2 regions of the Micromonospora sp. NPDC047074 genome follow, and region 1 is predicted to be linked to the other one. Evidence: predicted binding sites of a transcription regulator. Region 1 holds the regulator's gene; the other holds the start of a gene.
The links. The regulator HrcA, encoded in region 1, represses chaperone genes, less so after heat shock. The targets are predictions, from matches to a motif close to GGTTNGCACNCTCNNNNNGAGNGTGCNAACC.

Region 1 (14,446 bases):
GCAGTGTAAGGAAGGGCACCTTATTAACGCCTGCGGTAGAGGAAGGGGCCCTTCCTAACGGCGGGCAGCGGCCGACGCACGACGCGGGGACCGGCGCGCGGCGGGCAGGCCGGCGCGGTACGGGGGCCGGCGTACGGCGCGGGGGCCGGCCAGGCATGATGGCCGGCGTGACTTCACGGGCGGTACTGGTGACGGGAGCCTCGCGCGGCATCGGGCGGGCGGTGGCGACCGCGTTCGCCGCCGGCGGTGACCGGGTGGCGATCCACCACCGGGACTCGGCGGAACTGGCCGAGGGGCTGCGCGCCGAACTGCCCGGCGAGGGACACGTGGTGGTCCGCGCCGACCTGACGGACCCGGACGCCGTACGGGCCATGGTGGACGAGGCGGCCGGCCTGCTCGGCGGGCTGGACGTGCTGGTCAACAACGCCGGGGTGTACGGCGACCGGAACGCCCCGCACCCGGTCTTCGGCGCCTCCTACGAGCAGTGGCGCGCGCAGTGGCGGCAGGTGCTGGAGACCAACCTGACCGGGGCGGGCAACGTCATCTGGTGCGCCGCGCAGCACATGCGCGACCGGGGCGGGCGGATCGTCAACGTCTCCTCCCGTGGGGCCTTCCGGGGAGAGCCGGAGCAGCCCGCCTACGGCGCGAGCAAGGCCGGGCTGAACGCCCTCGGGCAGTCGCTGGCGGTGGCCCTCGCCCCGTACGGCATCACGATCGCCACGGTGGCCCCGGGTTTCGTGGAGACCGACATGACCACCGGCCACCTGAGCGGGGACCGGGGCGCCGCGATCCGGGCGCAGAGCCCGTTCAACCGGGTGGCCCGCCCCGAGGAGATCGCCGCCGCCGTGCACTGGCTGGCGTCCCCGCAGGCGGAGTGGGCCTCCGGCACCATCGTCGACCTCAACGGCGCCTCCTACCTGCGCACCTGACCCGCCCGGCCCGGACGGAACCGGCCAGGATCCCGGCCGGAGAGGTCGGAACCCAGGCAGCAGGATCACAACCCGGGGCGACGGGTCACCAGTGGGCGAGGCGGGTGGCGAGGACCGAGAGGGCGGCCACCCCGGCCGTCGAGGTGCGCAGCACCGAGGGCCCCAGGCGTACGGCGCGGGCCCCGGCGGCCAGGAAGGCGTCCAGCTCGGCGTCGGCGATGCCGCCCTCGGGGCCGACGACCAGCACGATCTCCCCGGTGGCGGGCAACTCGACGGTGGTCAGCCGCTCCTGCGCCTCCTCGTGCAGCACGAACGCGGCAGCGGCTCCGGAGATCCGGCGGGTCACCCGGGTCGTCGACTCGTCCGGCGTGCCGGCGACCACGGGCAGCCAGGCACGGCGGGCCTGCTTGGCCGCCTCCCGGGCGGTCGCCGCCCACTTCTCCCGCGCCCGTACGCCCCGGTCGCCGCGCCACTGGGTCACCGACCGGGCGGCCGCCCAGGGCACGATCTCGTCCACGCCGACCTCGGTCATCGCCTGCACGGCCAGCTCACCCCGGTCGCCCTTGGCGATGCCCTGCACCACCACCAGGCGCGGCACGGGCGCGTCGACGTACCCCCGGGAGGTGATCTCGAGGTCGAGGGTGCCGCGGCCGACGGCGGTGACCACGGCGGTGGCCGTGCCGCCCCGCCCGTCGGCGAGCAGCAGGCGCTCCCCGACCCGCAGCCGTTGCACGGTCGCGGCGTGGTGCCCCTCGGGGCCGTCGAGGACCAGCCGGTCGTCGGTGGGCAGCGGATCGACCAGGAACAGCGGCGCGGACACGACGATCAGGCTAGCCGCCCCGCCCGGCGCCGGGGCGGCCAGGCGCACACCGAGCCGGGCCGACGGGCCGCCGCGCCTGCGGCGACCCGGGCCGGACCGTCAGGCGTGGCCGTTGAAGGCGTCGCGCATCCGGGAGAAGAAGCCGCCCTGCTTGCTCAGCTCGGCGACCTCCTCGCCCCGGGTCTTGGCGAAGTCGCGCAGCATCCGCTCCTGGTCGGCGTCGAGCTTGGTGGGCGTGCGCACGTCGAGGTGGACGTAGAGGTCGCCCCGGCCGGTGCCGCGCAGGTGCGGCACGCCCCGGGCACGCAGCCGCAGCGTGCTGCCCGGCTGGGTGCCGGCCTTGACGTCGACCGTCTCCTCGCTGTCCAGCGTCTTGATGGTCAGTCGGGTGCCGAGCGCCGCCGCGGTCATCGGCACCGTGACCCGGCAGTGCAGGTCGTCGCCCTTGCGGGAGTAGACGTCGTGCGGCCGCTCGTGGATCTCCACGTAGAGGTCGCCGGCCGTGCCGCCGCCCGGACCGACCTCGCCCTGCTGGGCGAGCCGGATGCGCATGCCGTCCTCGACGCCGGCCGGGATCTTGACGGTCAGCGACCGCCGCGTCCGGACCCGGCCGTCGCCCGCGCAGGTCGGGCAGGGCTGCGGAATGGTGGTGCCGTGCCCCTGGCAGACCGTGCACGGACGGGCGGAGACGACCTGGCCGAGGAAGGTGCGTTGCACGGACTGCACCTCGCCCCGGCCGGCGCACGCCTCACAGGTGGCCAGGTGGGTGCCGGCCGCCGTGCCGGCGCCCGAGCAGGTCGTGCAGAGCACGGCGGTGTCGACGGTGATCGGCGCCTCGACGCCGAACGCGGTCTCGTGCAGGTCCAGTTCCAGCCGCAGGATCGCGTCGGCGCCGGGCCGGGTCCGTGGCCGTGGCCCCCGCGAACCGCCGGCCGCTCCGCCGAAGAACGCGTCCATGATGTCCTGGAAGCCGACGAACGGCCCGGCACCGCCGGGACCGCCCGGGCCCGCGCCCCCGCCGCCGGGGGCGAGCGGGTCGCCGCCCAGGTCGACGATCTGCCGTTTCCGGTCGTCCGACAGGACCTCGTACGCGGCGTTGATGTCCTTGAACTTCTCCTGGGCCTCCGGATCCGGATTCACATCCGGGTGGAACTGCCGCGCCAGCTTGCGGTAGGCGCGCTTGATCTCGTCGTCGGAGGCTTCCCGGCTCACCCCGAGAATGCCGTAGTAGTCCCTGGCCACTGCGTTCCGTGTCCTCATGTTCGTCTCGCGTTGCACCGGTCGCCGGCCGGAACCGGCCGTCGGCCCTGACTGGTCAGTTCTGGGCCAGCAGCTCGCCCACGTAGCGTGCCACGGCCCTCACCGTGGCGATGGTGCCGGGGTAGTCCATCCGGGTCGGCCCGAGCACCCCGAGGCCGCCCACGCTGGTCGAGCCCGGCCCGTAGCCGGTACTGACCACGGAGGCGGCCCGCAGGTTGTCGATCTCGTTCTCGTCGCCGATCAGTACCCGCGTCGTGCTCGGCTCCGCCTCGCCGATGAGCTTGAGCATCACGACCTCCTCCTCCAGCGCCTCCAGGATGGGGCGCAGCGAGCCCTGGAAGTCGAGCAGGCCCCCTCGGGTGAGGTTGGCGGTGCCGGCCAGCGCGATCCGCTCCTCGTGCCGCTCGATCAGCGTCTCGAGCAGCACCGTGGAGAGGGTGGTCATGGCCGGCCGCAGGTGCGGCACCGACTCCTCGACCAGCGCCTGCACCAGCGGCGGGGTCTCCGACAGGCGGGTGCCGACCAGCTTCTCGTTGACCAGCCGCCGCAGGTCCATGACGTCCTCGGCGGGGATCGGCGCGGGCAGCTCGACCAGCCGCTGCTCGACCCGGCCGGTGTCGGCGATCATGACCAGCATCAGCCGGGTGGTCGAGATCGGCACCAGCTCCAGGTGACGCACCGAGGAGCGGGCCAGGCTCGGGTACTGCACCACGGCGACCTGCCGGGTGAGCTGGGCCAGCAGCCGGACGGTGCGGTGCACCACGTCGTCCAGGTCGACCGCGCCGAACATGAAGCGCTCGATCGCCCGGCGCTCGGCCGGACTGAGCGGCTTGACCCGGGACAGCCGGTCCACGAAGAGCCGGTAGCCCCGATCGGTGGGCACCCGGCCGGCACTGGTGTGCGGCTGGCGGATGTAGCCCTCCTCCTCCAGCACGGCCATGTCGTTGCGGACGGTCGCCGGGGACACCCCGAGCTGGTGCCGCTCGACCAGCGCCTTGCTGCCGATGGGCTCCTGCGTGGCGACGTAGTCTTCGACGATCGCGCGGAGCACGGCGAGCTTGCGGTCGTCGAGACCCATCCGCCCCACCTCCTGTCGCACGTCGGCCCCGCCACCCGGTGGACCGGGCGGCTGCTGGCACTCGACTGTAGCGAGTGCCAGTCTACGTCGGCAGACCCACCGACGCGATGATCAACCTCGGGCGATCGGGCCGACCTCCCGCACCCGGGGCCCGGTCCGGCGCCGGCCCGCACCGGCCATTCGGACATCACGGCCGGTGTCACGCTGGTGCCGCCTTGCCGGCTGCCCCTACCGTGACCTCATGACTGAACCACCTCGCCCTCCCGGAGCGGGGGACCCCGGCGCCCAGCCGGACCCGGCCGCCCCGCCGGGGTTTCCCGGCTCTTCCGGCACCAACGAACCCACCGCACCACTGTCCGGGCCGCCGGGCCCGGGCGGCTATCCCCCGCCCGGTGGCTATCCACCACCCACCGGTGACCAACCGCCGTCGGGCGGCTACCCTCCGCCGGGCGACTATCCCCCGCCGGGTGACTATGCCCCGCCTGGAGGCTACCCACCGCAGGGAGGCTATCCGCCGCCCGGCGCCTACCCGCCGCCCGGCGACTACCCGCCCGGCGGGTTCCCCCCGCCGGGGGCCGGCTACCCGGCCGGTGGTGGCTACGGCCCGCCCACCGGCGGCTACGCCAGCGCCGAGGACAAGAACTGGGCGCTGATCGCCCACTTCGGCGGCGCGGCCGGCGTGATCCTCGGTGGCGGGCTGCTGGGCTGGCTGGCACCGCTCATCGCGATGATGACCCGCGGGCAGCAGTCGCCGACCGTCCGCGCGCACGCCGTCGCGGCGCTGAACTTCCAGATCACCTGGACGATCATCGGCGTGCTGAGCTGGGTGCTCACGCTGATCACCTGCGGCATCCTGTTCTTCGTCCCGATGCTCGTCTGGCTGGTGCCGCTGATCTTCGGGATCGTCGGCGGGGTCAAGGCCAACGAGGGCGTGCTCTACCGCTACCCGATGGTGTACAGCTTCGCCAAGTGACCCGGGGGGCCGGCCGCTCCCCCGGCTGGCCCCCGGCCACGGCCGCCCGGCTCAGGGCAGCAGGTCGCGGACGACCGCGTCGGCGAGCAGCCGCCCCCGCAGGGTCAGCACGGCCCGGCCGGCCGCGTACTCGCCGGCGGCCAGCAGCCCGTCGGCGAGCGCCCGCTCGGCACCGTGGCGGCCGGCGGCGTCGAGGGCGTCCAGCGGCAACCCGGAGGCGAGGCGCAGCCGGAGCATGACGTCCTCCATGTGCGCCTCGCCAGCGGTGAGCACCTCGCGGGCCAGGCCGGGCGACTCGCCGCCGGCCAGGCGTTTCGCGTACGTCGTGGGGTGCTTGACGTTCCACCAGCGCACGCCGCCGACGTGGCTGTGCGCCCCCGGGCCGAGGCCCCACCAGTCGGCGCCCGTCCAGTAGAGCAGGTTGTGCCGGCACCGGGCCGCCTCGCCGCGGGCCCAGTTCGACACCTCGTACCAGGAGAGCCCGGCCGCGTCGAGGGCGGCCTCCGCGGCGAGGTAACGGTCCGCGGCGACGTCGTCGGAGGGGTACGGCAACTCGCCGCGCCGCATCCGGGTGGCCAGCCGGGTGCCGTCCTCCACGATCAGGGCGTACGCGCTGACGTGGTCCACCCCGGCGGCGACGACCTGGTCGAGGGAGGCGGCGAAGTCCGCCTCCGTCTCCCCCGGCGTGCCGTAGATGAGGTCGAGGTTGACGTGGTCGAACCCGGCGTCGCGCGCCTCCCGGGCGGCGGCGACGGCCCGGCCGGCGCTGTGGGTCCGGTCCAGGATCGCCAGCACCCCCGGCGCGGCGGACTGCATGCCCAGCGAGATCCGGGTGTAGCCGGCGGCCCGCAGCGCCTTCAGCGACTCCGGCGTGACCGACTCGGGGTTGGCCTCGGTGGTCACCTCGGCGTCGGGCGCGAGCCCCCAGGTGCGGTCGATGCCGTCGAGGATCCGGGCCAGGTCGTCGGCGGGGAGCAGGGTCGGGGTGCCGCCGCCGACGAAGACCGTGTCGACCCGGGGCGGCGGGGCGTCGCCCAGCACCCGGCGGGCGAGCGCCAGCTCGGCCAGCACGGTGTCGGCGTACTCCTCGCGGCTGGCCCCGCCGCCCAACTCGGCGGCGGTGTACGTGTTGAAGTCGCAGTAGCCGCAGCGGCTGGCGCAGAACGGCACGTGCACGTACACGCCGAAGCCGCGCGCGCCGACGGCACGGGTGGCGGTGGCGGGCAGCGAGCCGTCGGCGGGGACGGTTTCGCCTTCTGGAAGGACGCCGGGCATGGCCACTAGTGTGCCCGGCATGACCTCTCCCGACGTGCTCGTGCGGGCCGCCACGGCCCGTGGGGTGACCACGCTCACCCTGGACAGCCCGCACAACCGCAACGCGCTCTCCACGCCGCTGATGACCCAGCTGCTGGCCGGGCTCGCCGAGGCGGTCGCCGACGACGCCGTACGCGTGATCGTGCTGGACCACACCGGCCCGGTCTTCTGCTCCGGCGCGGACCTGAAGGAGACCGCCGCGGCGTACGCCAGCGGCACGGTGCCGGCCGGGATGCTCGGCGACGTGCTCGCGGCGGTCTGGGAGTGCCCGAAGCCGGTGCTGGCGAAGGTGGCCGGGCCGGCCCGGGCCGGCGGCCTGGGCCTCATCGCGGCGGCCGACCTGGCGGTGTGCGCCCGGGAGGCGACGTTCGCCTTCACCGAGGTGCGGATCGGCGTGGTCCCGGCGGTGATCTCCGCGACCGTGCTGCCCCGCCTGCACGCCCGCGCGGCGGCCGAGCTCTACCTGACCGGCGACACCTTCGACGGTCAGCGGGCGGCCGAGATCGGCCTGGTCACCGCCGCCGTGCCGGCGGACGGGCTGGAGGCGGCGGTTGCACGGTACTGCGACGCTCTGGTGCGGGGGGCACCGGGCGCGCTGGCCGGGGCGAAGCAGTTGCTGCGCCGGCCGCCCGCCACGGACCTGCGGGCGGAGATCGCCGAGCTGGCCGCCCTCTCGACCGGGTACTTCCTGTCCGAGGAGGGACGCGAGGGCGTCCTGGCGTTCCGGGAGAAGCGGCCGGCGCGCTGGGTGCCGGCCGACGGTGACGTTCCAGCGGGCATCGACGGGTAACGGATGCCGGCGGGCGGGTGAGGCGGCGCGGGAAACGGGAAGGTCCGCACTCCGCCCGGCGGTCGGGGAGAAACGGGCGGACGGCCCGGGAGGTGCCACGGGGGACGTACGCTTGGCGGACTGTCGATCAGGGGGTGTGGGTGCGAACTCGGGCAGTCGTGGCGGGTGGCGTCGTGGTCGTCCTGGTCGCCGTGGTCGGCGTCTGGATCGTCCTTCGGCAGGTGGGTGGAAATCTGCGCCTTCCCCTGGCCAGCCGGACGTGCACGGTGCAGGCGGACGGCCGGGTGGCACTGGACGCCGACCAGATGGCCAACGCGGCGACGATCGCGGCGATCGGCATCCAGCGGAAGATGCCCGAGCGGGCGGTCGTGGTGGCGCTGGCCACCGCGTACCAGGAGTCCGGCCTGCGCAATCTCGTTGGTGGCGACCGCGACTCCGTCGGGTTGTTCCAGCAGCGCCCGAGCCAGGGCTGGGGCACTCCGGAGCAGATCCGCGATCCCCGGTACGCGGCCAAGCGGTTCTATGCCGCGCTGAAGAAGGTGCGCGGCTGGGAGGGGATGCGGGTCACCGACGCGGCGCAGAAGGTGCAGCGCTCGGCCTTCCCGGAGGCGTACGAGAAGTGGGCGGACGAGTCCGAGGTGCTGACCCGGGCCCTGGTCGGGCACGCCACCGGCGCGGTCGCCTGCACGGTGGGCCGCGACCCGGTGCTGCGTGGCGTGGCGGCGACCAGCGCGCTGCACCGTGGGCTGTCGCTGGACTGGGGACTGGCCACCACGGCCGAGGCTGCGGGTCTGACGGGCCTGACGGTCCCCGCCGCCGACGAGCGCCGGGGCTGGCGGTACGCGCACTGGCTGGTCTCGCACGCACACGACAACGGCGTGAAGCGGGTGCGGTTCGGCGACCTGGAGTGGACGGCCCGGGACGGCACCTGGAACCGGACCAGCGACACGCCCGCCACCGGGCGGGTGGTCGCGGAGGTCTTCGCCGAGGGGTAGGGACCCCGATCTCTTTACCGGCAGTGACCGCACAAACCGTCATTTCCGAGAATATGCCCCATTTACCCCCAGCATCCTGACGGAAAGTTGTCGGATCGCTCCCCACGGTCGGGACACGAGCGCGCAACGCACCGGGCAGTGCCCCGTCCCGGAACCAGCGCGTTACGATCGGCGGCCTGTGCCAGACAATGGTTTCGCCACATGGGGAGGGGTACGTCGAGGTGTTCGACTACGGCGACCGGACCGGTTACGAACCGATCAGTGACACCGACCGCAAGGAATTCCACGAGCAGGGCTTCCTCCTGCTGCGCAACGTCCTGACCGAGGACCACCGGGCGGCGCTGGAGGCGGCGGTGGACCGCGTCTACGCCGAGGAGCAGGCCAAGGGCACCACCACCAAGGACGGCACCCTGCACCTGCTGGGCTTCCTGGAGCGCGACGAGCTCTTCGGCGACCTGCTGACCCACCCGATCGCCTTCCCGTACATGTGGGGCCTGGCCGGCTGGAACATCTACACCCACCACAACCACCTGGACGTCACCCCGCCGGCGGCGGAGCCGGAGAAGCCGTACTGGGGGTGGCACCAGGACGGGTACCGGCAGAACTCCGACCCGGAGACGATGGACCCGAACCTGCCCCGGCCGATGTTCTCGCTCAAGGTGGCCTACGTGCTCTCCGACCTGTCGGAGAACGGCCGGGGCGCCACGAAGGTGATCCCGGGCAGCCACCTGTGGAACTCGCTGCCCCGCCCGGCGGACACCTCCGTGCACAACCCGGACCCGGAGGGCACGGTGGAGATCACCGCCAACCCGGGTGACGCGTTCATCTTCGACCGCCGCCAGTGGCACTCCCGGTCGACCAACCTGTCGACCATCACCCGCAAGATGCTCTTTGTGGGCTACACCTACCGGTGGATCCGCCCCCTGGACGAGCTGCACATCGACAAGGACGGCGAGTGGTGGGGCAACCGCACGCCGGTGCAGCGCCAGCTCTGCGGTGAGGGCACCCACACCGCCAACTACTGGGGCATCAACTGGGACGGCTACATCGACGACGAGATCCCGCTGCGCAAGGAGCTCAAGCAGCGCGGGCTGCTCGACCGCAGCGTCCCCTGGCTGCGCTGAGTCGATCAGGCGGCAGCCCGGCCGCGCCGTACCGATCGGCGGCCTTCCGGCCGCGCTGACTCGGTCGGCCGCACCACGACGGTGACGCCGAACGGGCCCCTCCCCTACGGGCGGGGCCCGTTTCCGTTCCCGGGGCGATCCTCGCGACTGCCGCCCGGCGGTCAGCCGGCGTGGGTCAGCTCCGGCCGGTGAGCCGGCGGTGTGCCTTCTCCCGGACGGAATCAGGCAGTTCCGGCGCGTCGAGCAGCCGGGGCAGCAGCTCCGGCTCCAGACTCAGGGCGCGGAACACCTCGCCGATCGTCACGCCGTGCGCCGGCCGGTCCACCACCTCGACCGGGTCCCCCGCGCCGACCTCGCCCTCGCGCAGCACCCGCAGGTACGCCCCGGGCGCCGCCCGCGCCGTGAACCGCTTGATCAGGTCGGGTACGCCCCAGAAGCCGGCGAAGGTGGTGCACGGGGTCCGCGCCTTGGTGACCTGGAGCAGCGCCGACCCGACCGCCCACTGCTCGCCGATCACGGCACCCGTCACGTCCACCGCGTACGTGGTCAGGTTCTCGCCGAAGCCGCCCGGGCGGATGCTCCGGCCGAGCTCAGCCGCCCACCACGCGGCGTCCTCCTCGGCGTACGCGTAGACCGCCTGGTCCGGCCCGCCGTGGTGGGCGCGCTCACCGATGAAGTCGCCGGCCACCCCGTCGGCGCGGAGCAGCACCGGGCCGTCGACCGGCCGCTTGTCGATGCCACTGCGACCGCTCGCGTCGCCCGCCCATGCCGCCTCGGTCACGACGCCGAGGTTCACCGATGCCAGCCTGCCCGTCATGGCGGTCAGCCTAGCCCGCCCCACGGGCACCCCCGCCAGGTGTAAGGAAGGGCCCCTTGCTAACGCATAGCGTTAGCAAGGGGCCCTTCCTTACACCTCGTCCCGGCGTGGGCCTCAGCCCTTGACGGCTCCGGCCACCAGCCCGGAGACCATCCGCCGCTGCACCAGCAGGAAGAAGATGATCACCGGCAGGGTGAACAACGTGGAGGCGGCCATCACCGGACCCCAGGCGGTGTCGTCCCGGCCGAAGAAGAACGTCATCGCGACCGGCAGCGTGTAGCTCTCCTGGTCGTTGATGAAGGTCAACGCGAAGATCAGCTCGTTCCAGGCGGTGATGAACGAGAAGATGCTCGTCGCCACCAGGCCGGGCGCCACCAGCGGGAAGAGGACCTTCCGGAAGATCTGCGCCCGGCTGGCCCCGTCGATGGCGGCGGCCTCCTCCAACTCCTTGGGCACCGCGGCGACGAAGCCGCGCAGCATCCAGACCGCGAACGGCAGCGAGAAGCCGAGGTAGGTGAGGATCAGGCTGGGCAGGGTGTTGTAGAGCCCGAGCCGCTGGATCATCAGGAACAGCGGGATGACCAGCGCCTCCAGCGGGATCATCTGCACGATCAGCAGCATGATCAGGAAACTGGTCCGCAGCTTGAACCGGAACCGGGCCACCGCCGTGGCGGCCAGCAGCGCGACCAGGCCGCTGAGCAGCACGGTGGAGACGGCGACCAGCACGCTGTTGAGGAAGAAGTCGCCGAAGGTCACGCCCGGGATCAGGTTGCCGGTGAGGATCTGCCGGTAGTGCTCCAGGGTCGGTTCGCTCGGCACCGGCCGGGGCGTGGTCGAGAAGATCTCGGAACTCGGCTTCAGCGAGGTGGAGATCATCCAGTAGACCGGGAACGCGGCGAAGAGCGCCACCAGCAGGCCCGCGCCGTTGAGGGCGATCCGCTTCACGCTCGCACCGCCTCCGCGTCGCGTCACGCGTCCTCCTCCTGCTTGAGCACCATGCGGACGTAGACGCCGGTCACCACCAGCAGGATCAGGGTGAGGATCACCGCGATCGCGGCGCCGAGGCCGTACTTCGGCGGGGGTGAGAAGGCCTCCGCGTACGAGTAGATGGAGAGCATGAACGTCGGCCGGTCCTGCGTGCCGCCCGCCAGCACGAACTGCTGGGTGAAGACCTTGAAGTCCCAGATGGTGGAGAGCACGATCAGGATCCCGAAGACCGGCCGCAGCAGCGGGAAGGTGATCTTCCAGAACACCTTCCACGGCCCGGCCCCGTCGACCCGGGCCGCCTCGTGCAGCTCACTCGGCACGCTCTTCAACCCGGCCAGCACGCTGACCGCGATGAACGGGAACGAGTGCCAGACCACCACCAGGGTCAGGATCGAGAAGAACAGCAGGGGCGAGTTGAACCAGCCGTAGCCGGTCCAGTCGCTGCGCCCGAAGAGGCTCTGCGAGAGCCCGTCGGGCAACGCGTTGAACAGCCAGGTGACCAGGCCGCTGGTGTCGTCGAAAATCCACTTCCAGACGATCGTGCCGGTCAGCGCCGGGGTGGCCCAGGCGAGCATCACGCAGCTCGCCACGAAGGCGGCCATCCGCTTGCCGAGCCGGTTGAGCAGCAGCCCGACCAGGGTGCCCAGGATCATCGTGAGCACGACGTTGGCCACGGCGAACAGGACGGTGTTGCGCAGCACCGTCAGGAAGAAGGGGTCACCGAGGATCTCGGCGTAGTTGCCCAGCCCCACCCACGGCCACTCGCGGTCGCCGCGCAGCTGTCGGACGTTGTTGAGCCGGTGGAAGGACATCACCACCACCTGGCCGAGCGGCCAGAGCAGCAGCACGCCGATGATCACCAGGCAGGGCAGGAGCAGCAGGTACGGCAGGCGGTCCACCCGGCGACGCCGCCGCGCGGGGGTCTCCCGCGCGGCGGCCGTCTCCGGCGCCTCGGTCAGCGTGGTCACTTGGAGTTGAGGATGCTTTCCATCTCCGTGGCCGCGTCGGCGGTAGCCTTCTCGACCGTCTTCTGACCCTTCATGACCGAGCTGTTCATCGCCTGGGTCACCGTCTTGGTGCGGCTGACCTCCACCCACTTGGGGGTGAGCGGCGTGAGCTTGGTGTTCTGCATCGTGGTGGCGAACGCCGCCATGATCTTGTCGCTGGCGTACTTGTCGCCACCGACCAGGTCCTTGTAGACCGGGAAGAAGCCGAGGCTGTCGGCGAAGGCCTGGTCGTTCTTCTTGCTCAGCAGCACGGTCAGGTAGTCCCAGGCGAGGCTCTGCCGCTCGCTGTCCTTCCAGATCGCGATGTCGGAGCCGCCGGCGAAGCCGGGCGCGGCCTTGCCGTCGGGACCGGGGATCGGGAACGTGCCCCAGACCTTCTCGATCTCCGGGTTGTCCTTCTTGATGGCGCCCTGCTGCCAGCTACCGCCGAAGGCCATCGCCGCCTTGCCGGTGGCGAACTGGGTGCGCGCGTCGATCTCGTTCCAGCCGGCGGCGGCCGGCGGGGCCACCTTGTGCACGGTCACCAGGTCGGTCCAGAACTTGACGGCCTTCTGCGCCTCGGGCGTGGTGTAGCCGGACTTCCAGGAGTCGCCCTGCTGGGTGGCGATCTCCGCCCCGGCGCCCCAGAGGAACGAGTAGAAGGGCAGCTCGGAGTTGCCGGGCAGGGCGATGCCGTACGTGTTCGGCTTCTTGGCCTGCACGGCCTTGGCGGCGGACACCAGCTCCTCCCAGTTCGTCGGCGGCTTCACGCCCGCCTCGGCGAACCAGTCGGTGCGGTAGTACATCGCCCGGACGCCGGCGTACCACGGCACGCCGTACTGCTTGCCGTCGAGCTGGGCGTTCTTCACCAGGTCGGGGAGGATGTCCTTGCCCTCGGCCCAGCCGTTCATCTTGTCGGTCACGTCGGCCAGGGCCTCCTGCGCCGCCCAGCCCTGGGTCTCGGTGTTGCCCAGCTCGGTGACGTCCGGTCCCTCACCGCCGGCGAGGGCGGCCTGGAACTTCTTCGGCGCCTCGAGCCAGGGGATGTACTGGACCACCACGTCGGTGTCCGGGTGCTTCTGCCGGAACTCGGTCTCGACGCTGTCGAGGAACTTCGTCTGGGCCTCGCTGCCCTCGCCCATCATCCAGACCGTGAGCTTGCTGTTGTCGGCAGCCTTCTCCTCGTCGGAGCCACCGCAACCGGCCAGGACCATCGCGGCCGAGGCCACGACGGCGGTGACCGGGGCCAGCCGCTTCCACCTGTTCACGCCATATCTCCCTCATGCCGCTTGGCACTAACCTTCTCCGCCGCACCTTAGTAGGAAAAATTCCTTTACGACAGTGGGCGCTTCGGCGAAAGACAGGCGACGGTACCGCAGCGGGTGGATCACGCGCGGCGCGGCGGCGGGCGAAACGGTCGTACCCAGACGAACGGGCGCCCGACCTGTCGGTCGGGCGCCCGTTCGGTTCGGTCTGTGCGCGGGTTACCGGTGGGTGACGCTGCGGCGGCCACCCACACCGGCGACCAGGGCCACGGCGATCGCCGCCAGCACCACCTGGACCAGCAGCTCGCCCCAGTCGACACCAGACGTCTCCGTGGCGATGCCCATCGCGCGGGCCAGCACGGTACCCAACAGCGCGGCACCGACGCCGATCAGCATGTGCAGCCACATCGGCATGTTCTGGCGGCCTGGCACGAGCAGGCGACCCAGAGCGCCGACGATGAGACCAACGATGAGCGCAGTGACGATGCCCCAAACGGTGAGCTCCACGTCGCCCTCCTTCTCAGAAGTTTTCAGATCCACGGTCTGTGGTGTTCCTGTCGTGACGGTTAGGTTCCCGACCGACCGAAAATCCAAACCGGATCGATTCCGAGAGGCGGGCGGCACACCGGCGGCGGGCCGCGAGATGATCACCATCGCGCGATCATCCGCGCAGGTGACGGCACGTCCGGGCGGCGGGCGGAGCCCTTCCCGGCGAGCCGAAAATTTCCTACGACGGAACGGCCGGCGCTCCGGCCCGGGTGGGACACCAGAGGGTCGCAGCCCGGGCCGGGGCGCCGGCCGTCGTACGTCGTCATCCGCCGGACCGGCGGCGCGTCACTTCTTGCCGGGGGCCTTGCCGTCGCCGGAGTCGGAGGAGAGCGCGGCGATGAAGGCCTCCTGGGGGACCTCGACCCGGCCCACCATCTTCATCCGCTTTTTGCCCTCCTTCTGCTTCTCCAGCAGCTTGCGCTTACGGCTGATGTCACCGCCGTAGCACTTGGCGAGCACGTCCTTGCGGATCGCCCGGATCGTCTCCCGGGCGATCACCCGGCTGCCGATCGCCGCCTGGATCGGCACCTCGAACTGCTGGCGCGGGATCAGGTTGCGC
Region 2 (14,446 bases), on a different contig from region 1:
TCGGCGAGGGTCTCCAGGAAGGCCAGCGGCGCGTCGGCGAGCATCTCCAGCCGCAGGGCCCGCGTCCGGGCCGCGTCCCGTGGCCGGACCCGCCGGATCTCCGCCCACCGCCGCGCCGGCGCCGACCCGCCGGACGTGCTCGTCATCACGCATACCTACCACAGCGATGGACGCCGATGCGGATCGCTCGGAATATGCCCGATTTGTGGTCGTGCGCCGTCGTCACGCTTCGTGTAGCGTGCGATTTCGGTCACCGTTTCAGCGACCCTCGCCGATCGCAGAACCGGTGGTCCCTGGGGGTGTCCGGGTCTGCCCGGCCGCCGGGTCGTGGAACGCCGCGCAGAGTGAGGAAGTGCACCGTGGCACAGGGCACCGTGAAGTGGTTCAACGCCGAAAAGGGCTACGGCTTCATCGCCGTCGACGGCGGGCAGGACGTCTTCGTTCACTTCTCCGCCATCGAGATGGACGGCTACAAGGCGCTGGACGACGGCCAGCGGGTCGAGTTCGAGATCGCCCAGGGCCAGAAGGGACCACAGGCCGAGCGCGTGCGCGTCATCGCCTGAGTCGACCGACCCACTCCCGGCACCCGGGCCTCGCCGACGACGGTCGTACGGTGCCGGGCGGGACGACCTGCCGGGCCCGGCCGCCGTCAGCCGGTGCCCGACACCCCTCGGGGCGGGCTTGCGTCGACAGGGGAGGATCTGAACCGTTCCAGCCATCGCTGAGGAGGGTTCATGTCCGACCAGCCGCCCCAGGCCGCGCCGTCCCCGGGAGACTCGGGCCCCTCCGCGACGCCACCCGGCGATCCGGCCGTGCCGCACCCGGGCGCGGCCACGTCCCCGCCCACCGGGGCACCCGCGGACCAGCCCGCCGGGGTGCCGGCCATCCCGCCCGCCGGGCCCGCCGGCGATCCCGTGGTTCCGGGCGCCGAAGGGTCCGCCGGTCCGGGTGCCGGTGATCCTGCCGTCCCCGGTGCCGGCGAGCACGCCGGGGCGCAGCAGCCGCAGGGCTGGGCGTTCCCGCCCACCGGCGGCCTCCCGGTCGGCTCCGGTCCGTACGGCGGCCAGCCGTGGTATCCGGGCGCCCCGGTCGCCTACCCGGGCCAGGCGTGGTACCCGCCGGGGCACGGTCTCGACCCGGCCGACCCGCTCGTCACCCCGCCGGGTGCCGGCGTGAGCGGCTGGTTCGACCGGTGCGTCGGCGCGGTACGCCGGGGCTGGCGGGTGCTGCTGCCCATCCTGCTGCTCACCCAGGTGCTGCCGGCCGTGGTGGTGTCGGCGCTCACGCTGGTCGTCGACCCGTCGGCAAGGTGGGAGGAGTCGATGGTCGACGACCCCGCCGCGCTGCCCGACACCTTCGTGGCCGACCTGGGCGTCATGCTGGCCGTGGTGCTCGGCAGCGCCGTCGTGTTCGGCCTGGTGCAGAGCCTGGGCTGGGCGGCCGGCAGTTGGGTGATCGCCCGGCAGGCGGCCGGCGAGCCGGTGAGCGTGGGCGCGGCCCTGTCCTACGGCCTACGCCGGGCGCTGGGCCTCTGGGGCTGGACCCTGGTGATGAGCCTGATCATCGGGCTCGGCATCTGCTTCTGCTTCATCCCCGGCATCTACTTCGCCTTCGCGCTGAGCATGGCCGGCCCCGTCTACCTCTTCGAGCGGCAGCACCCGATCGGCCGCTCGTACCGGATGTTCCACGACCGGCTCGGCCTGATGCTCGGCCGCGTGGCGCTGGTGGCGGCGGCGGTGATCGTCGGCGGCGGGGCGGCCGGCCTGGTGGAGGGCATCGGCACGCTGCCGTTCGGCACCACCCCGCTGGAGTCGCCGGGCACCGCGGTGGGCGTGCTCGTGGTGACGCTGGTGGGCGGGGTGCTGGCCCTGCCGACCCACCTCGCCCAGCTCGTCGGCCTGGTCGTCACGTACGCCGAGCAGCGTGCGCACGAGGGGCCCGTGAACAGCGCGCGGCTGGCGGGGGAACTCGGCTGAGCGGGGCGGGCGTGCTTGCACTCGGCAGGGGAGAGTGCTAAACAAGTCATTGGCACTCGCATACCGTGAGTGCCAATGGTCGGGGCGGTAGGGCCACGGTCGCAGCGGCGTCCAGACGCGGTTGCGGCACATGGCCGGTCGTCGCGGGCTATCCGGCCCGGCCGAGGAGACGTCGTCGTCGCCAGGTGGCGACGTCCCCAAGGTGCGTACACCAGGCGGCCCATCCGGGACACACACTCGGGTGGCCCGTGAGTGTCCAGGAGGACAACGCCGTATGGCCAAGATGATCGCGTTCGACGAAGAGGCGCGCCGCGGCCTCGAGCGGGGCATGAACCAGCTCGCCGACGCCGTGAAGGTGACCCTCGGCCCCAAGGGCCGCAACGTCGTGCTCGAGAAGAAGTGGGGTGCCCCCACCATCACCAACGATGGTGTGAGCATCGCCAAGGAGATCGAGCTCGAGGACCCGTACGAGAAGATCGGCGCTGAGCTGGTCAAGGAGGTCGCCAAGAAGACCGACGACGTCGCCGGTGACGGCACGACGACGGCGACCGTCCTGGCCCAGGCCCTGGTCCGCGAGGGCCTGCGCAACGTGGCCGCCGGCGCCAACCCGATGGCCCTGAAGCGGGGCATCGAGGCCGCCGTGGCCAGCGTCTCGGAGGAGCTGTCCAAGCTCGCCAAGGACGTCGAGACCAAGGAGCAGATCGCCTCCACTGCCTCCATCTCCGCCGGTGACAGCACCGTCGGCGAGATCATCGCCGAGGCGATGGACAAGGTGGGCAAGGAAGGCGTCATCACCGTCGAGGAGAGCAACACCTTCGGGCTGGAGCTGGAGCTCACCGAGGGTATGCGCTTCGACAAGGGCTACATCTCGGCCTACTTCATGACCGACCCGGAGCGCATGGAGGCCGTCTTCGACGACCCCTACCTCCTGATCGCGAACAGCAAGATCTCGTCGGTCAAGGACCTGCTCCCGATCCTGGAGAAGGTCATGCAGTCGGGCAAGCCGCTGCTGATCATCGCCGAGGACCTGGAGGGCGAGGCCCTCGCCACCCTGGTCGTCAACAAGGTCCGGGGCACCTTCAAGTCGGTCGCCGTCAAGGCGCCGGGCTTCGGTGACCGCCGCAAGGCCATGCTGACCGACATCGCCATCCTCACCGGTGGCCAGGTCATCAGCGAGGAGGTCGGCCTCAAGCTGGACGCCGTCGGCCTCGACATGCTGGGCCGCGCCCGCAAGGTCGTGGTGACCAAGGACGAGACCACCATCGTCGACGGTGCCGGCGACGCCGACCAGATCCAGGGCCGGGTCAACCAGATCCGGGCCGAGATCGACAAGAGCGACTCCGACTACGACCGCGAGAAGCTGCAGGAGCGGCTGGCCAAGCTGGCCGGCGGCGTCGCGGTGATCAAGGTCGGCGCGGCCACCGAGGTCGAGCTGAAGGAGCGCAAGCACCGCATCGAGGACGCCGTCCGCAACGCGAAGGCCGCCGTCGAGGAGGGCATCGTCCCGGGTGGTGGCGTCGCGCTGGTGCAGGCCGGCAAGACCGCCTTCGACAAGCTGGACCTGGTCGGCGACGAGGCGACCGGCGCGCAGATCGTCAAGATCGCGCTGGACGCCCCGCTGCGGCAGATCGCCGTCAACGCCGGTCTCGAGGGTGGCGTGGTCGTCGAGCACGTCCGCAACATCGAGCCGGGCCACGGCCTCAACGCCGCCAACGGCGAGTACGTCGACCTGCTGGCCGCGGGCATCATCGACCCGGCCAAGGTGACCCGGTCGGCGCTGCAGAACGCCTCGTCGATCGCGGCGCTCTTCCTCACCACCGAGGCCGTCGTGGCGGACAAGCCGGAGAAGACCCCGGCCGCCCCGGCTGGTCCGGGTGGCGGGGACATGGACTTCTGAGTCCAGCTCCAACGCCGAGAGGGGCGGGCCGCGTCAGCGGCCCGCCCCTCTCGCTGTCACGTCGGTAGTGGCCGCTGGTTGCGCCTCTTGTGCGCCCTGTCGTACGGCTGCGGGACCTGCACCGGCTCGTCGACAAGTGTCACCGGCTCGTCGGCCGGGTCCTCGGCGCCGGTCATCTCGGCCTGCTGCTCGGCGTCGCCGTAGTCGAGCCGGTCGAACGGCAACGGGCCGGGGCGTTCGTCGTCCGTGGTCATGGCTGCCTCCCTCTACCGAAACGGTAGGGCGCGACGATCACCGATACGGGCGAATGGCGCGATGTCCCGTTCGCCCTGTTGTCAGTCCGCGAGTGTTTTGCGGTAGAGGAAGAAGACGCGCTCGATCCGGGCGCCCGCGCTGCCCGAGTAGAAGGGGACCGGCCCCACCCAGCCGATCTGCGCCGCCGTCACGCCCGCCGCCCGCTGGTCGCGCAGGCACCGGCGCAGCAGCACCCCGCCGATCCCCGCGCCCTCGGCCGCCGGGGCGGTGCCCATCGGGCCGAACCAGCTCGGCCGGGACGACCCGTACGCGGCGAAGCCGAGCAGCTCGCCGTCGCGTTCGGCCAGGTGGCAGCCCGCCCCCTCCCGGCCCACCGAGCCGGCCAGCTCGGCGTCCCAGGACCCGCCGAAGTTGGCGCGGGCGAACTCCGTAAGCGCCGGCAGGTCCCCCGGCCCGGCGCGGCGGACCGACACGCCCTGCCCGGCCAGCCGCTCCTGGGCGGCCTCCGTCGAACGGAGCGCGGGCGAACCGTCGTACGACAGGTCGGCGGTCATGTTCCAGGCCGTCCCGTGCTGTTCGTAGCCGAGCGCCAGCGCGGTGCACACGGCCGGGGTGTAGCGCACGTCGATGCCGGGCCAGGCGTAGTGCGGGGGATTGCCGACGAGCCGCACCTCGGCCGCGCCCAGGCCGGCGAGGGCCCGCTCGGCGGAGGCCAGCAGCGCCCGTGCCACGCCCTGCCGCCGGTGGGCGGGATCCACCGCGACCAGGTCCACGTGGCCGTGCTGGGCGTACCGGGCGGAGACGGAGCAGACCAGCGCGCCGACCAGCTCCGCCCCCCGGTACGCGCCCAGCGCGACGACCGGCCGGTCGACGGCCGCCCGGGACCACACCGCGTCCACCACGTCCGACGCCTCGGCCGCGTCCTCGGGCACGTCCAGGGCCCGGCGGCACAGTTCCGCCACGGCGGGCACCTGGTCGGCGGTCAGCTCGGTGATCTCCGTCTTCATGGTCGCCGACCCTAGAGCACGAGGTCCGGGGCAGGGCAAGACCCTGCTCACCCCCGGGCCGCCCGCACCGCCGCGTACGCGTCGACCAGACCGGTGCCGGTGATGTTCCGGTCGCCGCCGCAGGTGTCCGTCCGGGATGCGTACGACGGCTCGGCCGGGGCCGCCGTGTCCCGCAGGATCTGCCGGGTGCGGGGCAGGTCGCCGACCAGCGCCGGGTTGGCCGACCACATCAGCGCCACCACGCCGGCCACCTGCGGCGTCGCCATCGAGGTGCCGCCCAGGGTGGCGTACCCGCCCCCGGGCATCGCCGACAGCACCTCGTCGCCCGGCGCGACCACGTCCGGCTTGGCCGCCCCCGGCACCGGACCCCGCGACGAGAAGTCGGTCACCCGGCGCTGCTTGTCCACCGCGCCGACGGTCAACACGTCCGCGTACGGGGCCGGTGGGTCGTCGATCGAGCCGCAGTACGGACCGGTGTTGCCGGCCGCCGCGACCACCAGGATGCCGGCGGCGTCGAGGGCGGCGGTGGCCGGCAGGAACGTCCCCGGGTCGCAGCCCTCGATCGCGGGGCAGCCCCACGAGTTGGTGAGGATCTCCGGGGCGCGGGCCGGTCGCCCGTCGGTGAACGGGTCCCCGCCCGGCGGGAAGGGCGCCAGCATGAACTGGAGACAGTCCAGGTAGTACCCGGGGTTGCCGAGGTTGCGGTCGAGGTTGACGCAGCCGACCCACCCGGCGCCGGGGGCCACCCCGATGCCGCCCCGGCCCACCGCGCTGCCCATCGTGTGGGTGCCGTGCCCGCCCTGGTCGGTCGGCCGACGGGTGCCGTCCCACGGGTCGTACCAGGAGTCGTCGCCGCCCCGGAAGCCGCCGGCCAGCGCCGGGTGCCCGCCGTCCACCCCGGAGTCCGAGCTGCCGACCACGATCCCCGAGCCGTCCACCCCGAGCTGGGACCAGACCCGGTCCGCACCGAGCATCCGGATGTTCCACTCGGGGCCGGTCGGCGCGGGCGCGGTGCCGCGAGCCTGGCCGGCCGGCGCGGGCAGCGGCCGTACCCGCTGGCTGACCAGCACCCGGGCCACCTCGGGCCGGCGCGACAGCCAGGCCCGGACGGCGGGCCCGCCGTCCACCTCGACCGCGTTCACCAGGTAGTAGGGGGTGTGGTCCAGCCGCAACCGGCGCAGGTCCCGGCGCAGCTCGGCCTGGGTGCGGTCGGCGGTGTCGACCAGCCGCCGGTAGACCTCGCCGGCCCGGGCGTCCCGGCCGGCCCGTCCGGTCGTCGCCGGGATGCCGCCGAGATCGGCCTGCTCCCGCAGCACCACGAACAACCGCTCGCCGTGCAGGCCCGGCTGTCCCACGCCGACGGCGACCACGCCGACCGCGACCAGCAGCGCGGCGGCGGTCACCCCGGCCACCCGCCGGCTCGGCCGCCGGCCCCGGGCCAGCAGCACGCCGTACGCCACGGCGAGGACGGCCGCGACGGCGAGCCCGGCACCGGCGGCGACCGCCACCCAGAACGGCACGTCGCGGGTGCCGGCCAGGACGAGCGTGATCTCCTCGGGGTCGGCGAAGGCCAGCGGACCGAGCACGCCGAGCCCGACCAGCCAGCGGACCGCGGGACGATCCCCGGCCGGGCGGCGGGCCGCCGCGTGCAGGGCCGCCAGCGCGAAGCCGGCCGGCGGCAGGGTCAGCAGCAGGGGAAGCTGGGCCCCGGACTGCCCGACCCCGGCGGCGAGCAGGAGCAGGGCGACCCCGGCGACCAGCCCGCCGACCAGCACCAGCCGGGCCGGCCGGGGCGGCTCGCCGACGGCGAACGGCGACCAGAAGGCGTCGCCCAGCAGCACCCCGGCCAGCGCGCCCAACGCGGCCGCCGCGACCCCGGCGAGCACCGTCTCCAGCAGCCCGCCGAGCGCCCCCAGCCAGACCCAGGGCAGCAGCAGCGCCAGCCCGCCGGCCGCCCCGAACAGCGTGGCGGCCGGTGCCGGCACCCGGGACGCCCCGCCCGCGCGGCGGCGGGGCAGCGCGCGCAGCAGCAGCGCGGCCAGGGCGGCCGTGCCGGCCAGCGCGGCGAGGTACGCCTCGTGGTGCACCGGCGGCAGGGCCCGCAGCAGCGTCAGCGCGCCGAGCACGAGCACCGCCGCCAGCCAGGCCCGGCCGGTGGCGCGCACCGCCACCGAGCGGGGCAGCAGGGCGAGCAGCAGCGCGGGCGGGCCGACCAGCAGCACGGTCGCCAGGGCCACCGCCGGCCACAGCCAGACCGCCCGGTCCAGCCCGGAGGCGAGCAGGACCTGGTCGGCCAGCCACCCGCCCAGCTGACCGACGACGACGAACCCGACGGCCCAGCAGCCGGTCAGCACCGCCGCCACCACCGCCCACGGGCTCGACCGCCTCGGCGGGGCCGGGGGACGCGGTGCGGGCGGATAGGCGGGGAACGGGGGGCCGACCTCCATTCCCCAGACAGTACGGCGCGGACGGTCCCTGCCGCGCGGTGGCGGCGACGGTTACCGTGGACGGGTGCGTGACCCCAACGTGTCCCGAACCGCAGCCGGTCAGCTCTCCCCCGAGCGACGGGCAACCGACCTGCGCCGCCTGCGCGCCGAACGCTTCGACGTGCTGGTCATCGGCGGTGGAGTGACCGGTGCCGGGGCCGCTCTGGACGCGGCCTCGCGGGGGTTGAAGGTGGCGCTGGTGGAGGCGCGGGACTACGCCGCCGGCACCTCCAGCCGCTCCAGCAAGCTCATCCACGGCGGCCTGCGCTACCTGGAGCAGTTGGAGTTCCACCTGGTGCACGAGGCGCTCACCGAGCGTGGGCTGCTCGCCACCCGGCTCGCCCCGCACCTGGTCCGCCCGGTCCCCATCCTGGTCCCGCTGCCCGAGGGGAAGGGTGCCCGTGGCCTGCCCGCCCGGGCGTTCCGCCGGTCCTACTACGGCGCCGGCGTGGCGGCCTACGACGCCTTCGCCGGGATCTTCGGCGGTGGGCGCGGCATGCCGCTGCACCGGCACCTGACCCGCGAGGGCGCCCGCCGCGTCTTCCCCAGCCTGCGGGCCGACGCGGTGGCCGGCGCGATCCGCTACTACGACGGGCAGGTCGACGACGCCCGGCTGGTGGTGACCCTGGCCCGCACGGCCGCCAGCCTCGGCGCGACGGTGGTGAACAGCGCCCGGGCCGTCGGGCTGATCCGGCAGGCCCGCGAGGTCACCGGCGTCCGGGTCCGCGACCTGGAGGCGCCCCCCGGCTCCCCCGACGCCGAGTTCGAGGTACGCGCCCGCACGGTGATCGCCGCCACCGGAGTGTGGAGCGACGACATGTCGCGGATGCTGAACGACGTCGGGCTGCGCCCCGGCATCCGGGTCCGGGCCTCCAAGGGGGTCCACCTGGTGGTGCCCCGCTCGGCGATCACCGGCGAGGCCGGGCTGATCCTGCGTACGGCCACCAGTGTGCTCTTCGTCATCCCGTGGGGCGGGCACTGGATCATCGGCACCACCGACACCGACTGGCGGCTGGACAGGTCCCACCCGGCCGCCTCCGCCCGCGACATCGCCTACCTGCTGGACCAGGTCAACACGGTGCTGGACCGGCCGCTGACGACGGCCGACATCGAGGGCGTCTACGCCGGCCTGCGACCGCTGCTGGCCGGCGAGGCGGACTCCACCTCCAAGCTGTCCCGCGAGCACGCCGTCTTCGAGCCGATGCTCGGCCTGCTGCTGGTCGCCGGCGGTAAGTACACGACGTACCGGGTGATGGCCTCCGACGTGGTCGACCGGGCCGCCCACCGGCTCGGTGCCGTACGCCCCTCACGGACCGCCGACCTGCCGCTGCTCGGCGCCGACGGCTACCCGGCGATGTGGCGGGACCGGGCGGATCTGGCCCGCCGGCACGGGGTGCCGGTCGGGGTGGTCGAGCACCTGCTGGAGCGCTACGGCACCCTCACCCTCGACCTGCTCGCGCTTGTCGACGCTGACCCGCTGCTCGCCTCCCCGCTTGCCGGTGCCCCGGAGTACCTGGCCGCCGAGGTGACGTACGCGGCCCGCTCCGAGGGGGCGCTGCACCTGGAGGACGTGCTCACCCGGCGGACCCGGATCTCCTTCGAGACGGCCCACCGGGGCCTGGAGTCGGCGGAGCACGCGGCCGAGCTGATGGGCGCGGTGCTCGGCTGGGACGAGGCCACCCGGGCCCGCGAGGTGGAGCACTACCGGGCCCGGGTCGAGGCGGAACGCCAGTCCCAGCTGATGCCCGACGACGCCACCGCCGACGCCGCCCGGCTCGGCGCGCCCGACGTCCGGGGGTTCGCGGCGGACCGTGGCGTGGGCGACGATCCCGCCGAACTGCCGTCCTCGTCGCACTGATCGCCGGGCGGCGGTGTGTCGGTGCTGACGGAGCAGTTCGGGCTCCTCGACCGGGCGGAGCTGCTGGAGGTCGCCACCGCCGAGGGGCCCGGCGCGCTGATCGACCGGGTACGCGTCGCGGAGCGTGAGCACCCGGACCGGCTGCGCCGGCACGAGGCGGCCGACGACGCCTCGGTGCTGCTCTGCGAGTTCGACCCCGCCCGCGATGTAGATCTTGGTACGAAGTGGCCCCTTGGAGGGCCGTTTCCTACCAAGATTTACTGCCGTCGTGGGGGTCAGGGGCCAGGATCCAGAGGGCTCGCTGCTCTCAGAGGACCTTGCCGGGGTTGAGCAGGCCGGCCGGGTCCAGCGCGGCCTTGATCGCCTGGTGCACGCGTACGCCCACCGGGCCGATCTCGCGGGCCAGCCAGTCGCGTTTGAGCAGGCCCACGCCGTGCTCGCCGGTGCAGGTGCCGCCCAGGTCGAGGCCGAGGCGCATGATCTCGTCGAACGCCCGCCGGCCGCGTTCGAGGCTGGCCGGGTCGGCCCGGTCCACCACGATGTTCGGGTGCATGTTGCCGTCCCCGGCGTGACCCACCACGCCGATCGGTATGTCGCACTCCGCCGCGATCCGCTCGACCCCGTCGAGCAGCGCCGCCAGCGCGGCCCGGGGCACCGCCACGTCGTCGATGACCAGCCCGCCGTTGCCGCCCGGGTAGGTCTCGGCGGCGAACTTCTCCATCGCCGGGTGGGCGAGGCGGCGGGCCTGCAGCAGGGCCGCCGCCTCCACCGCGTCGGTGGCCGCGTAGACCTCGTCGGCACCGGCCGCCTCGCACACCGCCGACAGCGCGGCGAGGTCGTCGGCCGCCCGCGAGCCGGTGTCGGCGGCGGCCAGCAGCAGCGCCCGCGCGTCCGTCCGCAGACCCATCGGCCGGTACGCCTCGATCGCCCGCAGGTGCGTCTGGTCCAGCAGCTCCAGCAGGCTGGGCGTGAGCCCCCGGGCGGCGATCCCGGCGACGGCCGTCCCGGCGGCGGCGGTGGACGGGAAGACCGCCACCATGGTCAGCGACTCCGCCGGGGCGGGCCGCAGCGCCACCGTCACCTCGGTGATCACCCCGAGGGTGCCCTCGGACCCCACGAAGAGCCGGGTCAGGTCGTACCCGGCCACCCCCTTCGCGGTACGCCGGCCCGTGCGCAGCACCTCACCCGAGGCCAGCACCACCTCCAGCCCCAACACGTACTCGGTGGTCACGCCGTACTTCACGCAGCACATGCCACCCGCGTTCGTGGCGACGTTCCCGCCGATCGTCGACGACTCCCAGGAACCCGGATCCGGCGGATACCACAGCCCCCGCTCGGCGACGGCGGCCGACAACACCGCGTTGACCACACCCGGCTGCACCACGGCGATCCGGCTCACCGGATCGATCTCCAACACCGCGTCCATCGCCACGGTGCTCAGCACCACCGCGCCGTCGACCGCGTTCGCCGCGCCCGCCAGCCCGGTGCGCGCCCCCTGCGGCACCACCGGTACGCCGTACCGCGTGGCCGCCCGCAGCACGGCGGCCACCTGCTCGGTGCTGCGTGGACGGACCACCACCAGGGGCGTGCCGGCCGCACAGAGGTCGGCCTCGTCGCGCTCGTGCGCCCGCAGCAGGTCCGGGTCGGTGAGCACGGCGTCGTCGCCGAGCGCCGCGCGCAGGTCGTCGAGGAGAGGTCCGGCCATGTCGCCGAGGCTACGGTCGGCCCCGTGCGATCACCAACCGGCCCCCGAACGGGGGTAGCTTGGCCGGCATGCTCTACCTGGACCGGCCCGCCTGGCCGTGGCGGGGCCGGCTCTGGTCCCACCTGATCAGCGACGTCTCCCACGCCGAGCTGCACGCCTTCGCGGAGACGCTGGGCGTGCCCCGCCGGGGGTTCGACCGCGACCACTACGACATCCCCGCCGAACGGTTCGCCATGGCGGTCTGGTTGGGCGCCTGGGTGGTGCCGAGCCGGGAGCTGGTGCGCCTGCTCCGCGAGGCAGGCTTGCGCCGCCCCAAGCACCTCACCCGCCCACACCCTGACCCGTCCCCCACCCCGAGCCCCGCCCCGAGTCCCGCCCCCGCCCCGAGCCCCGCCCCGAGCCCCGCCCCCACCCCCACCCAGAGCCCCCGCGATCTTGCACTTCCTGCCCACCCTTTGCGGTGATCCGCGGCTTTCGTCCGGGCCACAAGTGCAAGATCGCGGGAGGCTCCGGGCGGGGGCGGGGGCGGGGAGGGTTAGAGGAGCGTCGCCAGTTCGCGGGTCAGGTTCGCCCGGGCCGGGGCCTCCCAGCGGTGGGCCAGCGGCGGCAGCCGGAACAGCGCGGGCAGGGCGAGCAGCCCGGTGAGCACCTGGGCGCGCCCGGCCCGGAAGGCGGGTTCGGGCACGTGCGCGTACTCCCGGCGGACAGCGGCGGCGTACCTGTCGTACGCCTCGGGTGGTGCCGCCAGGACGGCGAGGTCGGCGTCGCAGAGCAGCGCGCCGTCGGCGTCGTCCGGGTCGACGGCGTGCCCGGCGGTGAGCAGCACCAGCCGGCGTACCTCGGTCACGGCGTCGGCCGGCAGGCCCAACCGGGCGAGCCGGGTGCCGGCGAGCGCCGCGCTCTGCCGCTCGTTGTCGTCGCCGCCGGCGCGCGGGTCGTAGACCGCGTCGTGACACCAGGCCGCGAGGCGCACCAGGTCCGGCCGCGCGGCTGCCGACGCGTGGGCGTCGACCACGTCGAGGACGGCGGTCAGGTGATCAGGGGTGTGGTAGTGCCGGTGCGGCTCCCGCCAGCGCGTCAGCAGTTCCGCGCCGACCCGGTCCAGCTCCGCCGCGTCGATCGCCCCGGCACCGCGGGCCGCCGCCCGCCACCGGTCGAGAAGGTCAACCACCAGGCCGAGTCTGCCGTACGGTCGCCACCGCCGAGGATTCACCAGGCGCGGCACGGGTAGTCCCCGCCATGGCCGTGGCCCGGGACCGCCTACCCTCGCTCGTGCGGCGCGTCATCCTGCGGGACCGGGAGACGGACGTCGACGGGGCCCGGATCGCGGATGCGGTGGAGCACCTGCGGCACCGGGGCAAGGCGACCCTGCACGACCGCCTGCACCGGCTGCGGATGGCGTTGGGCCTGGCGGGGCAGGCCGGCCTCGCCGCCGGGCTGTCCTGGCTGGCGGCGCACGAGCTGCTGGGCAACCCGCAGCCGGTCTTCGCGCCGATCTCCGCCGTCGGTACCCTCGCCGCCTCGGTCGGCCAGCGGTTCCGCCGCACGGTCGAGCTGATCATCGGCGTGGCGATCGGGGTCGCTGTCGGCGACCTCCTCATCTATCTCCTCGGTACGGGGCCGTGGCAGCTTGGCCTGGTGGTCACCCTGGCGATCCTGCTGACCATCTTCGCGGGCGCCAGCGTGGCCATCGTCATCCAGGCGGCGGCCACGGCGGTGCTGATCGTCACGTTGAGCCCGTCGACCGAGGACCTGGAGATTCCCCGGTTCGTCGACGCGTTCGTCGGCGGCGGCATCGCGTTGCTGGTCACCGCGATCCTGCTGCCGCTCAATCCACTGCGGGTCGTCAACCGGGCCGCCCGGCCGGCCCTGGACCTGCTCGCCGCCCAGCTCGACATCACCGCGAACGCCCTGCGGGAACGGGACCGGGACAAGGCCCAGCGGGCCCTGGACCGGCTGCGCAACAACCAGGAGGAGCTGAACACCTTCACCGAGGCGATCCAGGGGGCGAAGGAGACCGCCATCCTGTCGCCGGCCCGGTGGCACCGGCGGGAGGAACTCACCCACTACGCCGACGCCGCCGACCCGATCGACCGGGCCATGCGTAACGCCGGCACGCTGATCCGGCGCGCGGTCACCCTGATCGAGGACGAGGAGCCAATCCCGGATCCGATGCCGGACGCGGTGGCCGACCTCGCCGAGTCGGTACGCCTGCTCAAGCACGAGTTCGCCGTCGCGGAGGAGCCGCAGCGGGCCCGGGAGCGGGCACTGCGCGCGGTCAGCGAGGCCGGCCGTGCGTACGCCGAGGGGGTCGGCTTCTCCGGCAGCGTGGTCATCGCGCAGGTGCGTACCACCGCCAGCGACCTGATGGTGGCCTCCGGCATCACCCAGGAGGAGGCGAACCAGGGCGTACGCCAGTCCTTCGGCGACCAGGACCGCCCCAACCCCGCAGACCAGAAACCCACCCCCGCCCCTCCCCCCTGACCCACCCCGCCCTCCCCGCCCCCGCCCCCGTCCGCAGTCGGTGATCTTGCACTTTTGGCCCGAGGGAAGGGCGTTATGCCCCTTTTTCCCGGGCAACAAGTGCAAGATCGCCGCGGGCCTGGGAGGGAGGGGCGGGGGAGGGTTAGGGGAGGGTTAGGGCAGGGTGGTCAGGGCGGTCAGGAGGTGGTCCACGTGGTGGGGGGTGGTGCCCAGGCCGATGCTGGCGCGTAGGGCGGTTGTGGGCAGGTCGTGGCGGCCGCTGCGGGTGGCGGCCTCGGTGAGCAGCCGCCGGGCCAGCGGATGGGCGCAGAAGAGCCCGTCGCGTACCCCGATGCCGTGCCGGTCGGCCAACGCCGCCGCCACCTCCGCCGAGTCCCGGCCGGCCACCACGAACGACACGATGCCCACCCGGGGCGCCTCCGGCCCGAAGGTGCGCAGCTCCACCACGTGCGGCAGGGCCGCGATGCCCTCGCGCAGCCGGGCCAGCAGGGCCTGCTCGGCGGCGTGCAACGCGACCCGGTCGGCGTCGGCCAGGGCGGCGCAGACCGCCGCCAGGGCGACCGCGCCGAGCAGGTTCGGCGTGCCCGCCTCGTGCCGGGCCGGGCCGGTCGCCCAGCGTACGTCGTGGGTGGCCGCCCCGACGTGGCTGGTGGCGCCGCCGCCGACCAGGTACGGGGGTGCGGCGTCCAGCCAGTCCGCCCGCCCGACGAGCACCCCCGCGCCGAACGGCGCGTACAGCTTGTGGCCGGAGACCGCGAGGTAGTCGACGTCGAGGGCG

Region 2: groL (chaperonin GroEL) is a predicted target of HrcA. The motif match lies at 2,024-2,054, and genes of this name have one in related genera.

Annotation. Positions count from the first base shown of each region.
Region 1 covers NZ_JBEYVB010000038.1:20,040-34,485, reverse strand. The annotation lists gene ABZ809_RS28700 (SDR family oxidoreductase) at 168-929, shown strand; gene ABZ809_RS28695 (16S rRNA (uracil(1498)-N(3))-methyltransferase) at 1,015-1,749, opposite strand; gene dnaJ (molecular chaperone DnaJ) at 1,849-2,991, opposite strand; gene hrcA (heat-inducible transcriptional repressor HrcA) at 3,065-4,087, opposite strand; gene ABZ809_RS28680 (DUF4870 domain-containing protein) at 4,329-5,060, shown strand; gene hemW (radical SAM family heme chaperone HemW) at 5,112-6,335, opposite strand; gene ABZ809_RS28670 (enoyl-CoA hydratase-related protein) at 6,355-7,164, shown strand; gene ABZ809_RS28665 (hypothetical protein) at 7,299-8,159, shown strand; gene ABZ809_RS28660 (phytanoyl-CoA dioxygenase family protein) at 8,348-9,283, shown strand; gene ABZ809_RS28655 (MOSC domain-containing protein) at 9,459-10,100, opposite strand; gene ABZ809_RS28650 (carbohydrate ABC transporter permease) at 10,215-11,045, opposite strand; gene ABZ809_RS28645 (sugar ABC transporter permease) at 11,069-12,055, opposite strand; gene ABZ809_RS28640 (sugar ABC transporter substrate-binding protein) at 12,052-13,341, opposite strand; gene ABZ809_RS28635 (GlsB/YeaQ/YmgE family stress response membrane protein) at 13,558-13,845, opposite strand; gene lepA (translation elongation factor 4) at 14,173-14,446, opposite strand, start outside.
Region 2 covers NZ_JBEYVB010000006.1:259,909-274,354, reverse strand. The annotation lists gene ABZ809_RS12735 (GNAT family N-acetyltransferase) at 1-146, opposite strand, end outside; gene ABZ809_RS12730 (cold-shock protein) at 360-563, shown strand; gene ABZ809_RS12725 (hypothetical protein) at 735-1,976, shown strand; gene groL (chaperonin GroEL) at 2,251-3,873, shown strand; gene ABZ809_RS12715 (hypothetical protein) at 3,930-4,127, opposite strand; gene ABZ809_RS12710 (GNAT family N-acetyltransferase) at 4,209-5,135, opposite strand; gene ABZ809_RS12705 (S8 family serine peptidase) at 5,183-7,582, opposite strand; gene ABZ809_RS12700 (glycerol-3-phosphate dehydrogenase/oxidase) at 7,662-9,479, shown strand; gene ABZ809_RS12695 (hypothetical protein) at 9,501-9,809, shown strand; gene ABZ809_RS12690 (FAD-linked oxidase C-terminal domain-containing protein) at 9,787-11,184, opposite strand; gene ABZ809_RS12685 (DUF4031 domain-containing protein) at 11,253-11,648, shown strand; gene ABZ809_RS12680 (metal-dependent phosphohydrolase) at 11,720-12,355, opposite strand; gene ABZ809_RS12675 (FUSC family protein) at 12,424-13,668, shown strand; partial or broken gene ABZ809_RS12670 (aminotransferase class V-fold PLP-dependent enzyme) at 13,822-14,446, opposite strand, start outside.